3 regions of the Streptomyces sp. NPDC059255 genome follow, and region 3 is predicted to be linked to each of the others. Evidence: riboswitches for the same ligand, from Rfam matches in the RefSeq annotation. Region 3 holds a riboswitch; each other region holds the start of a gene.
What was found. A riboswitch is a leader RNA that binds a small molecule or an ion and turns the genes downstream of it on or off. The one in region 3 is predicted to bind cyclic di-AMP.
Positions count from the first base shown of each region.

Region 1: it holds a riboswitch for cyclic di-AMP, as region 3 does, so the genes downstream of both, ACFXKG_RS07190 (M23 family metallopeptidase) here and ACFXKG_RS22535 (transglycosylase SLT domain-containing protein) in region 3, are expected to answer to the same signal.
Region 2: it holds a riboswitch for cyclic di-AMP, as region 3 does, so the genes downstream of both, ACFXKG_RS36620 (M23 family metallopeptidase) here and ACFXKG_RS22535 (transglycosylase SLT domain-containing protein) in region 3, are expected to answer to the same signal.

Region 1 is NZ_JBHYZP010000003.1:332,958-337,687, forward strand. Features, by position in the region: gene ACFXKG_RS07185 (PP2C family protein-serine/threonine phosphatase) at 1-700, shown strand, start outside; cyclic di-AMP (ydaO/yuaA leader) riboswitch at 949-1,103, shown strand; gene ACFXKG_RS07190 (M23 family metallopeptidase) at 1,115-2,164, shown strand; gene ACFXKG_RS07195 (aldo/keto reductase) at 2,287-3,231, shown strand; gene ACFXKG_RS07200 (PrsW family intramembrane metalloprotease) at 3,255-4,532, opposite strand; gene trmB (tRNA (guanosine(46)-N7)-methyltransferase TrmB) at 4,687-4,730, opposite strand, start outside.
Region 2 is NZ_JBHYZP010000047.1:48,430-53,159, forward strand. Features, by position in the region: gene ACFXKG_RS36610 (M16 family metallopeptidase) at 1-1,062, shown strand, start outside; gene ACFXKG_RS36615 (M16 family metallopeptidase) at 1,080-2,462, shown strand; cyclic di-AMP (ydaO/yuaA leader) riboswitch at 2,671-2,832, shown strand; gene ACFXKG_RS36620 (M23 family metallopeptidase) at 2,845-3,639, shown strand; gene ACFXKG_RS36625 (GntR family transcriptional regulator) at 3,859-4,554, shown strand.
Region 3 is NZ_JBHYZP010000019.1:99,896-104,625, reverse strand. Features, by position in the region: gene ACFXKG_RS22540 (amino acid permease) at 54-1,454, shown strand; gene ACFXKG_RS22535 (transglycosylase SLT domain-containing protein) at 1,617-2,384, opposite strand; cyclic di-AMP (ydaO/yuaA leader) riboswitch at 2,389-2,552, opposite strand; gene ACFXKG_RS22530 (enolase C-terminal domain-like protein) at 3,061-4,389, opposite strand; gene ACFXKG_RS22525 (gluconate:H+ symporter) at 4,482-4,730, opposite strand, start outside.

The DNA.
Region 1 (4,730 bases), on a different contig from region 3:
GTACGAGGCGGCGCAGGAGGGCGCGTTCATCGGCGGCGACCTGTTCGCCGTGCAGGACACGCCGTACGGGGTACGGCTGGTCGTCGGCGACGTACGGGGGAAGGGGCTGGAGGCGGTCGAGGCGGTCGCCGTCATCATCGGGTCGTTCCGGGAGGCGGCGGAGCAGGAGAGCTCGCTGGAGGGCGTCGCGCAGCGGCTGGAGCGCTCGCTCCTGCGGGAGGGGACGGGGCGGGACGGGCTCGATGTCTTCGAAGGGTTCACCACGGCCGTACTGGCGGAGATCCCGCACGGCGAGGGCATCGTACGGCTCGTCAACCGGGGCCATCCCGAGCCGCTGATCTGTCACGGCGGTGCCGTACGGATGCTGAGGGCGCAGGACCCCGCGCTGCCGCTCGGCATGAGCGAGCTGGGCGCGTGGCCCGACCGGGCCGAGCAGTCCGCGTACCCCGACGGCGCGACGCTGCTCTTCTACACGGACGGGCTCACCGAGGCGCGCGACGCGCACGGGATCTTCTACGTCCCGTGCGAGCGGCTCGACGGGCGGATCTTCCAGGGGCCCGACGAAATGCTCCAGGCGCTGATCGACGACGTACGGCGGCACACGGGCGGCGGAAGCCAGGACGACATGGCGCTGCTGGCGATCAGCCGGCCCTCGGAGGGCGAGCCGGAGCGGCGTCGGACGATGCCGATCGTGCCCTGAGCGCGCGGCATCACTCATGGTGACCGGCGGGTATCCCTCCGCATAACGTTTGACATACCGTCAAGTATGCAGGGCGGACCAATGTGCCCCGAGCGCCGATCAACTCGCCCGGATGCGCGCTCTTGTGTCCCGTTACGTCCGTTGCGAAGTCGTTAACGATCATCGGGAACAGCTTGGAATAAGGCCCTGGTCTCTATTAACGTTCGATAACGCAGCGCGGTTGTCCCAGCCGTCGCCAGAGATGGCACCGTGCGCGTGCGCCGAATCCCGCGAGGGAACCGGGGAACCACCAATTGGGGTGAATCGGGAGTTACTTGCCGCTTCGTGCGGCAGGGGACACCCGTAGGAGACCTTCCTGCTCCGAACCCGTCAGCTAACCCGGTAGGCGAGAAGGAAGGAAAGGAGCACGCCTCAGTGGCGTCCAACAAGCCTGCCCCCACGGCCACCTTCGAAACCCACTCCTTCGGCAGCGGCAGTGAGAACGAGGCGCCCGGGACCTGGGGGGAGTGGAATCCCACCGAGGAGTCCATCCGCCCCGTACGCGGCAGGCACCGCGTCGCCAAGCAGCGCAACGGGCTCGCCCGCAGCTCCACGGTCCTGGGTGTCGGCGTCATCGCCGCCGTCGGCGCGGGCGGCATCGCCACCGCGCAGGACAAGCCCGCGGTCTCCATATCCCTGCCCGACGCCATCGCGGACAACCTTCCCGACGCCAAGTCCCTGCCGGGGATGGGCTCCCTGGGGTCGGACGACGCGGACTCCGCGTCGGACGTGCTGGCCCGCGCGCCCCTGAGCACCGCCGGCCTGACCGCCGCGGACGCCGAGCAGGGCACCACCGACGCCGGCGAGGCGCTGCGCGCCCGCATCCTCCAGCAGGCCGAGCGGCAGCAGGCGAAGGCCGACGCGACGCAGCAGGCGGCGGAGGAGGACGCGGCCGCCGAGAAGGCCGCGAGCCAGGCCAAGGCGCGGCAGAACGACGCGGAGAAGAAGATCGAGGCGGCCAAGAAGAAGGCCGAGGCGGAGGCCAAGGCCAAGGCCGAGCAGGAGCGTCTCGCCAAGCTGGCGGCCAGCTTCTCCCTCCCCACCTCCTCGTACACCCTCACCTCCTCCTTCGGCCAGTCCGGCTCCCTCTGGTCCTCCGGCTACCACACCGGCCTGGACTTCGCGGCGCCGACGGGCACCCCCGTCAAGGCCGTGCACAGCGGCACCGTCAAGTCGGCCGGCTGGTCGGGTTCGTACGGCTACCGCACGGTCCTGGAGCTGGAGGACGGCACGGAGGTCTGGTACGCGCACCAGTCCTCGCTCTCGGTCAGCGCCGGGCAGAAGGTCTCCACCGGCGAGGTCATCGGCCGCGTCGGCGCGACCGGCAACGTCACCGGGCCCCACCTCCACCTGGAGGTCCACACGGCGGGCGGCACGGGCATCGACCCGATGGCGTGGCTGAACGGCAAGGGCATCAACCCCTGAGGCCGACGCCCCGGTCCTGAGGCCGGCCTCCCGGTCCTGAGGGTCTGGTCCTGAGGGAAGCAGGAGCACGCAGAGCGCCCCGAAACGGAATAAGGCGCTCTGCGGCGGGGTTGAAGTGACGCATGACGACTTTGCGCACACTCGGTTCCTCCGACCTCAAGGTCTTCCCGCTCGCCCTCGGCGGCAACGTCTTCGGCTGGACCGCGGACCGTACGGAGTCCTTCGCCGTCCTCGACGCGTACACCGCCGCGGGCGGCAATTTCGTGGACACCGCGGACGTCTACACGGCCTGGGTGGACGGCCATTCCGGTGGTGAGTCCGAGACCGTCCTCGGCGAGTGGTTCGCCGCGCGCGGCAACCGCTCCGACGTGCTCCTCGCGACGAAGGTGGGCGCGCACCCGGAGTTCAAGGGGCTGAAGGCGGCCACCATCAAGGCCGGGGCCGAGGAGTCGCTGCGGCGGCTCCGTACCGACTACATCGACCTGTACTACACGCACTTCGACGACCCGGACGTCCCGGTCGAGGAGATCGTCACCGCCCTCGACCAGCTCGTCACGGAGGGCAAGGTGCGTGCCGTCGCCGCCTCCAACATCAGCGCGGAGCGGCTGGACGCCTCGATCGCCTTCGCGGAGCGCGAGGGGCTGGCCCGGTACGTCGCGCTTCAGCCGCACTACAACCTGGTCTCGCGCGACACGTACGAGGGCCCCCTGCGGGACGCCGCGGTCCGCCACGGCCTCTCCGTCGTGCCGTACTTCGCCCTCGCCTCCGGCTTCCTCACCGGTAAGTACCGCCCCGGCACCCAGGTGGAGAGCGCGCGGGCCGGCAGCGCGGGCAAGTACCTGGAGTCCGAGCGGGGCGTCAAGGTGCTCGCCGCGCTGGACCGGATCGCCGCGGCGCGCGGCGCCGAGGTCGCCACCGTCGCGCTCGCCTGGCTGGCGGCGCAGCCGACCGTCATCGCGCCCCTCGCCTCCGCGCGCACGGTCGAGCAGCTTCCGACGCTGCTCGCGGGCGCCGAGCTGGAGCTGACGGCGGAGGAGCTGGCGGAGCTGACCGCCGCCTCCGCCTGACGGAGGTCACACCCGGACAGGTGTCAGTACTGGCGGTACGGGTTGTAGCCGTCGTAGTCGATGTACGGCGGCGGCACCCGTACCCGGCCGGTGGCCCGCGCCGCGTAGGTCAGCGCGGGCCCGGCTATCTCCTTGCGCTCCCACAGGTGGTGCAGCAACTCCTGCTCGCGCTCCACGAAGTCCGGGCCGACCGGGTCCCGCCCGGCCCGGTGGCGCAGAAACGCCAGGGACGTCGCGAACGCCTCGTACTCCGCGACCGTCCGCGCCGCCGCGGGCCCGTGGTGACGCCCCGCGAACCCCCGCGCCATGGAGCGCGCCCGCATCGAGGAGAGCGCGGGGGGCGCGGCCGCGGCCAGCCACCCCGCGGCGGCGTACGCGGGCAGCTCGGCCGCGAGCGTGCGCAGCTCGCGCTGCCGGCTCCAGATCACCAGCCAGGTCAGCAGCCCGAAGACCGGGACCATGAAGGCCCCGTACACGGCGTAGAAGCCGAAGGGGCCGAAGAGCGACCCCGAGCCGTTCCACAGGGCGTGCATGCCCATCGCGAGGAACAGCCCGAGCAGCGGAAAAGCCACGCGGCGGATCTTCTGCCGCCGGGCCGCCATCGCCGCCAGGCCGAAGCCGATGCCCGCCGCCGCGGTGAAGAGCGGATGCGCGAACGGCGACATCACGACCCGTACGAAGAAGGTGGCCGCCGTGACCGAGTTCAGCCCGGAGTACCCCTGGCTCTGGTCCTCGCCGAACGCGTTGCCCAGATAGAGGATGTTCTCCGTGAACGCGAAGCCGGTGGCGCTGAATCCCGCGATCACGACGCCGTCGACCAGCCCCGTGAAGCTGCGTCTGCGGAAGAGGAAGATCAGCAGGATCGCCGTCGCCTTCGCGCTCTCCTCGACGACCGGCGCTATCACCGTGGCGCCCAGCGACTCCGCGCCCGCCGGATCCGCGGTGGCGGTGGCGATCCACTCCGTCGCGAAGGAGTTCGCGATGATCGCGACGAGCGCCGCCGCGAAGGCGCCCCAGGCGAAGGCGAACAGCAGATTCCGCCACGGCCCCGGCTCGACCCGGTCCAGCCAGCGGAAGGCGGCCGCCAGCAGCGGTACGGGCAGGACGGCGAGCCCGAGGCCCACCAGGAAGCCCTGCGGCCCGGTCTGCTCCCGGACGAGCGCGAGGATCACCAGCGCGCAGAGCGCCAGTACCGTGATCACCGCCCAGGCCCTGACCGCCCTCCTGCGCCAGAACGCGCGCGTCGGCCGGTAACGCCTGCGGGCAGGCTCGGGCACGGCGCTCCACAGGTCGCCGCGCAGCTCCTGCTGCTCGTAGACGGGGATGGCCGGCTCCGGATCGGGGCGCTCGGAGTCGAGGCGCGGCGGACCGGGGCTCCGCTGGAACGGTTCTGACACCTGATGACCCTAACGAGGGGCACCGACACCCGGCGAGGGCCCGTGCCCGAACCCCGTGTCAGACGCGATCTCCGGCAGGAGTCCCGGCGGGAGTCCCGGTAC
Region 2 (4,730 bases), on a different contig from region 3:
TTCGAGACCATGCCCGCCCACCAGCTCGAACTGGCGCTCTGGCTGGAAGCCGACCGGATGGGCTCCTTGCTCGCCGCGCTCGACGAGGAGTCCATGGAGAACCAGCGGGACGTCGTCAAGAACGAGCGCCGCCAGCGGTACGACAATGTGCCATACGGTACGGCCTTCGAACGACTGACCGCGCTCTCCTACCCCGAGGGCCACCCGTACCACCACACGCCGATCGGCTCGATGGCCGACCTGGACGCGGCCACCCTGGAGGACGCCCGCGCGTTCTTCCGTACGAACTACGCGCCGAACAACGCGGTGCTCTCCGTCGTCGGCGACATCGACCCCGAGCGCACCCTCGCCTGGATCGAGAAGTACTTCGGCTCCATCCCCTCCCACGACGGCAAGCAGCCGCCGCGCGACGGCACCCTCCCCGACACCATCGGCGAGCAGCTGCGCGAGGAGATCCTGGAGGAGGTCCCGGCCCGCGCGCTGATGGCCGCCTACCGGCTGCCGCACGACGGCGACCGCGCGTGCGACGCCGCCGACCTGGCGCTCACAGTCCTCGGCGGCGGCGAGTCCTCCCGCCTCCACAACCGGCTGGTACGGCGCGACCAGACCGCCGTCGCCGCGGGCTTCGGGCTGCTGCGGCTGGCGGGCGCCCCCTCGCTCGGCTGGCTGGACGTGAAGACGTCCGGCGGCGTCGAGGTCCCGGAGATCGAGACCGCCGTCGACGAGGAGCTGGCCCGGTTCGCCGCCGAGGGCCCCACCGCCGAGGAGATGGAGCGGGCCCAGGCCCAGCTCGAACGCGAATGGCTGGACCGGCTCGGCACGGTCGCGGGCCGCGCCGACGAACTGTGCCGGTTCGCCGTCCTGTTCGGCGACCCCCAGCTCGCGCTGAGCGCCGTCGACCGCGTCCTGGACATCACCGCGGACGAGGTCAGGGACGTCGCCGCGGCGCGACTGCGCCCCGACAACCGGGCGGTGCTGGTGTACGAACCGGTCACCCCCGACGACGTGGCGGACGCCGCCGACACCGCCGAGACCGACGAGCACGAGGGGACGGACCAGTGACCGACGCTGCCGTGACCATGGAGTTCCACCCGCGGCCGACCGCGGGCGAGGCCAAGCCCTGGGCCTTCCCGGCCCCCGGGCGCGCCATGCTCGACAACGGGCTGACGGTGCTGCGCTGCGACCGCCCGGGACAGCAGGTGGTGGCCGTCGAGATCAATCTCGACGCCCCGCTGGACGCCGAGCCCGAAGGACTCGACGGCATCGCCACGATCATGGCGCGGGCGCTCTCCGAGGGCACCGACAAGCACAGCGCCGAGGAGTTCGCCGCCGAGCTGGAGCGCTGCGGCGCCACCCTCGACGCGCACGCGGACCACCCGGGCCTGCGGGTCTCCCTGGAGGTCCCCGTCTCCCGGCTGCTCAAGGCGCTCGGTCTGCTCGCCGAGGCGCTGCGCGCCCCCGCCTTCGCCGACAGCGAGGTCGAACGGCTCGTACGGAACCGGCTCGACGAGATCCCGCACGAGACCGCCAACCCGGGCCGGCGTGCCGCCAAGCAGCTCTCCAAGGAGCTGTTCCCGGCCGCGCTGCGCATGTCCCGGCCGCGCCAGGGCACCGAGGAGACCGTGGCACGCATCGACGCCGCGGGCGTCCGCGCCTTCTACGAGGCGCACGTACGCCCCGCCACGGCCACCGCGGTCGTCGTCGGCGACCTCGCGGGCGTCGACCTGGACGGGATCCTCGCGGACACCCTCGGCGCCTGGACGGGCGACACGGCGGCGCCCCGGCCCGTACCGGCGATCACCGCCGACGACACCGGCCGCGTGGTCATCGTGGACCGCCCCGGCGCCGTCCAGACGCAGCTCCTGATCGGCCGGATCGGTGCCGACCGGCACGACCGTGTCTGGCCCGCGCAGGTGCTCGGCACGTACTGCCTGGGCGGCACGCTCACCTCCCGGCTCGACCGCGTCCTGCGCGAGGAGAAGGGCTACACCTACGGCGTACGCGCCTTCGGCCAGGTGCTGCGCTCCTCGGCGCCGTCCTCCCCGGACGGGGCGACGGGCGCCGCGATGCTCGCCATCAGCGGCTCCGTGGACACCGCGTCCACAGGACCGGCGCTCGACGACCTCTGGACGGTGCTGCGCACCCTCGCCGCCGAGGGGCTCACGGACGCCGAACGAGACGTGGCCGTGCAGAACCTGGTGGGCGTCGCGCCGCTCAAGTACGAGACGGCCGCCTCCGTCGCCGGCACGCTCGCCGACCAGGTCGAGCAGCACCTTCCGGACGACTTCCAGGCACAGCTCTACGCCCGGCTGGCCGAGACGGGCACGGTCGAGGCGACGGCCGCCGTCGTCAACGCCTTCCCGGTGGACCGGCTCGTCACCGTTCTGGTCGGCGACGCGGCGCAGATCAAGGAGCCGGTCGAGGCTCTGGGAATCGGTGAAGTGACGGTTGTCACAGGCTGATTCGTCTTGTGAAGGAACCCCGGCGACCGAGGTCGCCGGGGTTCTGCTTTATGTCCGCTTTGATGGAGAGAATGCCTGTCTGCCCTGTGGTGTGCGCTACAAAAAACCTTGTCTGTTTGGTTATTGAAAGACGGGCCGCTTAGCGTCGGTCCGGCTGTTCGCCGTTGCGCCGCATCCGTGGCACCGGGCAGCCATCGCCGAGTCCCCGTCAGATGCTGTGCCGCAGCCGGTGCAGCGGGGGAGCCGGGGACCCACGTCCCTGGGGTGAATCGGACGGCCTTCGCGGGCACACCGCGCGCGGAGGGGTCCGTAGGAGACCTTCCTGCTCCGAACCCGTCAGCTAACCCGGTAGGCGAGAGGGAAGGAAAGGACCAGCCACTCCATGGCGTTCACCCGTGCCACCGGGAAGCACCGCGCCCCGAACCGCATCACCTGCAAGGGCGCGAGCGCCGCCGGGTTCGCGACGCTGACCGCGACCGGCGTCATCGGCTCCCTCGCCTCCCCGGCCCTCGCCGCGGGCACCGGCGCCGAGGCGGTCTCGGAGACCGGCCTGACCCAGGTCATCGCCATCGGCGACGCCGTCGCCGGCGCGGTCGACGACCAGGCCGAGGCCCAGCGCCACGCAGCCGAGAAGGCCGAGCGGCTGAAGGCCGAGGCCAAGGCGCGCGCCGCCGCCAAGGCCGAGGCGGAGCGCAAGGCGGAGGCCCGCGCGAAGGAGCTGCGCGAGGAGCGGGAGCGTGCCGCACGGGCCGAGGAGCGCAAGCGGCTGAACACCTTCCAGCTCCCCGTCGCCGGCTCCTACGTCACCACCGGTTACCACACCGGCGGCTCCCTCTGGTCCTCCGGCAGCCACTCGGGCGTCGACTTCCGCGCCGCGTCCGGCACGCCGGTCGTGGCGGTCGGCACGGGCACCGTCGTCGAGGCCGGCTGGGGCGGCTCGTACGGCAACAACATCGTCCTCAGGATGGCGGACGGCACCTACACCCAGTACGGCCACCTCTCCTCGATCGGCGTCTCCGTCGGCCAGAGCGTCGCCGCGGGCGAGCGGATCGGGCTCTCGGGCGCCACCGGCAACGTCACGGGGCCGCACCTCCACTTCGAGGCCAGGACGAGCGCCGACTACGGCTCCGACATGGACCCGGTCGCCTACCTGCGCGCGCACGGCGTCGGGGTCTGACCGCTTTCCGTCCCCCCTCTCGCGTACCTCTCCGGGCCCGTCCGCACACGTCCCTCCGTCGCTCCCGGTCCCTCCCGCGTGCGGCTCTCCGCCTCCGCGCTGGCCAAAAGATATCCATGGATTCCGGGCACCCATCGGAAATTCGCGTTGGTTGCAATAGAGTCACGGAACAGGCGTCAATCGGCAGCGTTTCGCGCGGATTAAGGCGGAGGTTCGGACATGCGCATTCCGGCGCATTCGGTATGCACGGCTATTCGCGACGACATCGTCTCCGGACTGTTCGAGCGGGGCAGCCGGCTCACCGAGGAGCAGCTCGCGCGGCGCTACGGCGTCTCCCGCGTCCCGGTGCGCGAGGCGCTGCGCACGCTGGAGTCGGAAGGCTTCGTGACCACGCGCCGCCATGTCGGCGCGTGTGTGGCCGAACCCACGGAGCAGGAGGCCGCGGACCTGCTGGAGGTACGGCTGCTGCTGGAGCCGCTGGGAGCGGCGCGCGCCGCCCAGCGCCGCACGGAGGCCCACCTCAAGGTCCTCCGCGGCCTGGTCAGACTGGGCCAGGAGCGGGCCCGCAGGGGCCAGGGCGAGGATCTGCGCGCGCTGGGCGCCTGGTTCCACGAGACGCTCGCCCAGGCGTCCGGCAGCCCCGCGCTCACCTCGCTGCTCACCCAGCTGCGCCACAAGATCGCCTGGATGTACGTGGTCGAGCAGCCCAGTCACCCGGTGGAGTCCTGGGCGGAGCACGGCGCGATCGTGGACGCGGTGGCGCGCGGCGACGGCGAACGCGCGCGGGCGCTCACCACCCTGCACACGGAGCGCACCGTGGTGGTGCACCGGCTGCGCCGTCCCGACCGGGGGCGCGACCGGGAAAAGGTGAGGGCTTCGCAACATGCCGTAAACATCGCGAGCGCACGGCATTAACAATCGCGCCGTATACAAAGAGAAAGAAATAGGTGCGGCCTATTTTCTGCTGCCCGCGCGCAGCCGCCCGTACGAAAAGACGCCGCACCGAAATATGTGGCGCCGAAAGACTGCACCGAAAGACGGACCAAAAGACGGAGCGGTGGGGCGGCCGAATAGGCGGCCCCACCCACCCG
Region 3 (4,730 bases):
GACCGCACCACCGCGTCCCCTCACCGGCCCCGAAAGCAGTCTGAGCCCTCCCCATGCACGACCGACTCACCTCCCGCCCCACCGCCACACCCGCCGCCGAATCCGCCGAACCGCTGGCCGGCGGGCTCAAGCAGCGCCATCTCACCATGCTCGGGCTCGGGGGCGTCATCGGCGCCGGGCTCTTCGTCGGTTCCGGCGCGGGGATCGCGCTGGCCGGACCCGGGATCGTCGTCTCGTACCTGATCGCGGGCGCGCTCGCGATGTGCGTGATGCGGATGCTGGGCGAGATGTCGACGGCCATGCCCGCGTCGGGCTCGTTCTCCGTGCACGCCGAGCGCGCGCTCGGCCGGTGGGCGGGTTTCAGCGTCGGCTGGCTGTACTGGTTCCTGCTCGTCGTCGTGCTCGCCGTGGAGGCGACGGGGGCGGCGCAGATCGCGAACGGCTGGCTGCCCTCCGTACCGCAGTGGGCGTGGGTCCTGGTCTTCATGGTCGTCTTCACCGGTGCGAACCTCGCCGCCGTGAAGAACTTCGGCGAGTTCGAGTTCTACTTCGCGGCCCTGAAGGTCTTCGCGATCGTCGCGTTCCTGGTCCTCGGGCTCCTCGCGGTCCTCGGTGTCCTGCCCGACACCCGCCCGGCCGGTCTCGCCAACCTCACCGGGCAGGGCGGCTTCCTCCCCAACGGCTGGCAGGGTGTGACCTCCGGGGTGCTCGCCGTGATCTTCGCCTTCGGCGGTCTGGAGGTCGTCACGATCGCGGCGGCCGAGTCCGACGACCCGGTGCGCTCGGTGGCCCGCGCGGTGCGCAGCGCGGTCTACCGGATCCTGTTCTTCTACGTCGGCTCGATGGCGGTCATCGTGGCCGTGCTGCCCTGGACGGCACAGAAGGCGGGGCTCAGCCCGTACGTCACGGTCCTCGACGCGATCGGTATCCCGTCGGCCGGGCAGATCATGAACATCGTGGTGTTCGTGGCGCTGCTCTCGGCGCTCAACGCCAACCTGTACGGCTCCTCCCGGATGGTCTTCTCCCTGGCCGAGCGGGGCGAGGCGCCGAAGGCCCTGCTGAAGGTGAGCGGGTCGGGCGTGCCCCGGCGGGCGGTGCTGGCGTCGGTGGCGTTCGGGTTCGTCTCCGTCCTGCTCAATCTGAAGTGGCCCGACTCGGTCTTCCTGTACATGCTCAACGCGGTCGGCGCGGTGCTGCTCTTCGTCTGGGCGATGATCGCCGTCTCGCAGCTGCGGCTGCGCCCGCGCGTCGAGCGGGAGGCGCCGGAGCGCCTGGTCCTGCGGATGTGGCTGTTCCCCGGCCTGACGTGGGTGACGCTCGCCGCGATGGCGGCGGTGTTCGTGCTGATGCTGCTCGACGACGCGGCCCGCCCGCAGCTCCTCTGGTCCCTGGGCGCGACGGCGCTCGTGCTGGCGGTGGCGGGGGTACGGGAGCTACGCGCGCGGCGTTCGTGACGCGTACGACACGTGTGACACGTAGGACACGTGTGACACGTAGACGCGTGTGACACGTAGACGCGTGTGACGGGTACGCGAACGGGCCCCGTCCCCGTCGTCCTGAGACGGCGGGGCCGGGGCCCGGTGCGTTCGTCACCCGTCGGGCGACGCGGGTCCGGTCTAGTAGGGACCGTTCACGTTGTCGATCGAGCCGTACCGGTCGGCGGCGTAGTTGCACGCGGCCGTGATGTTGGCGACCGGGTCGTAGGCGTCCATCGCCGTACCGGGCACGTGGTACGCCTGGAACGTCGGGGCGATGACCTGGAGCAGCCCCTTGGACGGAACGCCGTTCTGGGCGTTGATGTCCCAGTTGTTGATGGCGTTCGGGTTGCCCGAGGACTCACGCATGATGTTGCGGTGGATGCCCTCGTAGCTGCCGGGGATCCCGTGCTGGGCCATGACGTCCAGCGCCTCGCGGATCCAGCCGTCCAGGTTGTCGGTGTACGTCTTCGCGACGGCCGGCTCGACCGAGCCGCTCCCGGCGGACTCCGTACTCGTCTCCGCGGCGGTGGTCGCCGGGGCGGCGGCCTTCTTCCCGTTGACGGTCAGCTTGAGGCCGGGGTGCACGAGCGACGGGTTGGCGCCGACGGCGCTCCGGTTGTCCTCGTAGAGCTTCTGCCAGCCGCCGCTGACGGAGTGGGCCTGTGCGATCTTCGACAGGGAGTCGCCCTCGACCACGACATAGGTCGTGGCGGTGGTCTTCGGCGTGGCGGCGGGAGCCTCCGCGGCCTTGGCCGCACGGACGTGTTCCACCGTCGCGGGCGCCGCCTGGGCGGTGGCCGCGGTGACCAGCGGAATCGCGAGAGCGGCGCCCCCGGTGCCGACCGCGACGAGGCGACGGGCGATCGAGCCGGTTCTGGGACGGCGGTGCTTGGCGTTTCTGGGCACGACGAATTCCTCTCCGTCGCCTGCGAGGTGAGCTGTCGGGTTCGGGCTGGAGATGCCCGGCCGTACGGCGGTGCGTACGGCTTCACCCCGAGCCGTTCCGGAAATCCGGACCGGCGACTTACCTGGGTCCCCCGCTCCTGCCTTGTGACGGATAGGTGTGTGGGTCTCCGGACAGCGGCAGGATTGGGCGTTCCATCCGGATGGACGAGAACGTAAGCGAGATATCAGGACGGCACAAGTTCCGAATTTTCGGGTCAATCACCCTTTCGGAGGCGTCCCGGGAACTCAACTTTCCTCTCCTGGGAGAGAAAGCGTCCACCTCGCTCCGCCCGCCCGCCGAGGCAGAGGTGACACAGGTCACGAACGTAACGGAATAATCGGACAGGCAAAAGGCGTCAGAGGCTACAAGTGCCCCTAACGCCACCTAACTTCACTTAACGGTAAATACCGACAAAACGCCCTTATCGGTCTCCGGCGGGCGAGAGGATCCATCGCCCTCCCACCCGACTCTCCGACAACTGGGAACACCCGGCGGGAATTGAACCGGAACCCCTTCGAATTCACCGGACGATTCATTCTTCTGACGGCCTGTCGCGCCATGGCACGCCATGGCGTGCCTTCGTACCGCATCCTCGTTCCGCCGTCGCAATAGGCGGGACATGAGTGCGGCAATGTCTCATCTCACCAAGCAGGGACGCTTGCTGTCGAACTCCCAGTCCCGTACCAGAAAACGCATCCCGGCGGCGTCGTCCCGGCCGGAGAGGTTCTTCTCCACGTACAGCTCATGGGCGGCGAGAAGCCGGTCCATGTCGAGTTCGACGCCGAGCCCCGGGGTGTCGTCGACGGCGACCTCGCCGGCGACGATGCGCGGGGGCTCCACGGTCAGCCGCTCCAGGCCCTCCTGCCAGATCCAGTGGGTGTCCAGGGCGTTGTACTCCCCGGGGGCGGCGGCCCCGCAGTGGGCCATCATCGCCAGCGAGATGTCGAAGTGGTTGTTGGAGTGGCAGCCCCACGTCAGCCCCGTCGCATGGCAGAGCTGGGCCACCCGCACCGACCCCTGCATGGTCCAGAAGTGCGGGTCGGCGAGCGGGATGGAGACCGACTGCAGCGCCATCGCGTGGGTGAGCTGGCGCCAGTCCGTCGCGACCATGTTGGTCGCGGTGGGCAGGCCGGTGGCCCGGCGGAACTCCGCCAGGATCTCCCGGCCCGAGAAGCCGTCCTCCGCTCCGCACGGGTCCTCGGCGTACGCGAGCGTGCCGACCAGGGGCCGGCACAGTTCGACCGCTTCCCGCAGCGACCAGGCGCCGTTGGGGTCGAGGGTGATCCGCGCCCCGGGGAAGCGTTCCTTCAGCGCGCGTACGGCCTTGACCTCCTCCGCCCCCGGCAGGACACCGCCCTTGAGCTTGAAGTCCCGGAAGCCGTACCGCTCGTACGTCGCCTCCGCCTGCCGGACGATCGACTCCGGGGTCAGCGCCTCCTCGCGCCGGACGCGGTACCACTCGACGTCCGCGCCGGGTTCCCGGACGTACTCCAGGTCGGTCCTGCCGGGGTCGCCGACGTAGAAGAGGTAGCCGAGGACCCGTACCGCGTCACGCTGTTTGCCGTCCCCGAGCAGCGCGGCCACCGGCACCTCCAGGTGCTGGCCCAGCAGGTCGAGGAGCGCCGATTCGACGGCCGTCACGGCGTGCACCGTGGTGCGCAGGTCGAAGGTCTGCTCCCCGCGCCCACCCGCGTCACGGCCGCCGAACCGCTCCCCCAGGGCCCGCAGCACCCGCTTGTGGTCGCCCAACCGGCTTCCGACGACGAGAGGTTGGGCCTCGCGCAGCGTACGGGTGATGCGCTCGCCACCCGGCACCTCGCCCACGCCGGTCCGGCCCTCGGAGTCCTGGACGACCAGGACGTTGCGGGTGAAGTACGGGGCGTGTGCGCCGGAGAGGTTGAGTGCCATGGAGTCACGGCCTGCCACCGGATACACGGAGAAGCCGGTGACGACGGGCTGGCTCATGAGGCGAGTCCTTCCAGGATCCTGATGGTGCGGGGCGGTTCCGAGAACGCGGGGGGGGCAGGCGGCAGAGGGCAGAAAGCAGATGTCAGATGTCAGATGTTGAGGATCTCCAGGACACGTTCCAGGAGGAGCACACCACCGAGTCCGAGGACGGAGAGCACGGTCGTATAGGTGGTGCGCGCCTTGATCGCCTCGATGACCGACAGGTTGAAGTACTCCTTGAACATCCAGAAACCCGGGTCGTTGACGTGCGAGAAGGCGATCGAGCCGCAGGAGACGGCCAGCACCATGACCTCGGGCGGCACCCCGCTGCCCGCGAGCAGCGGCAGCACCACGCCGGA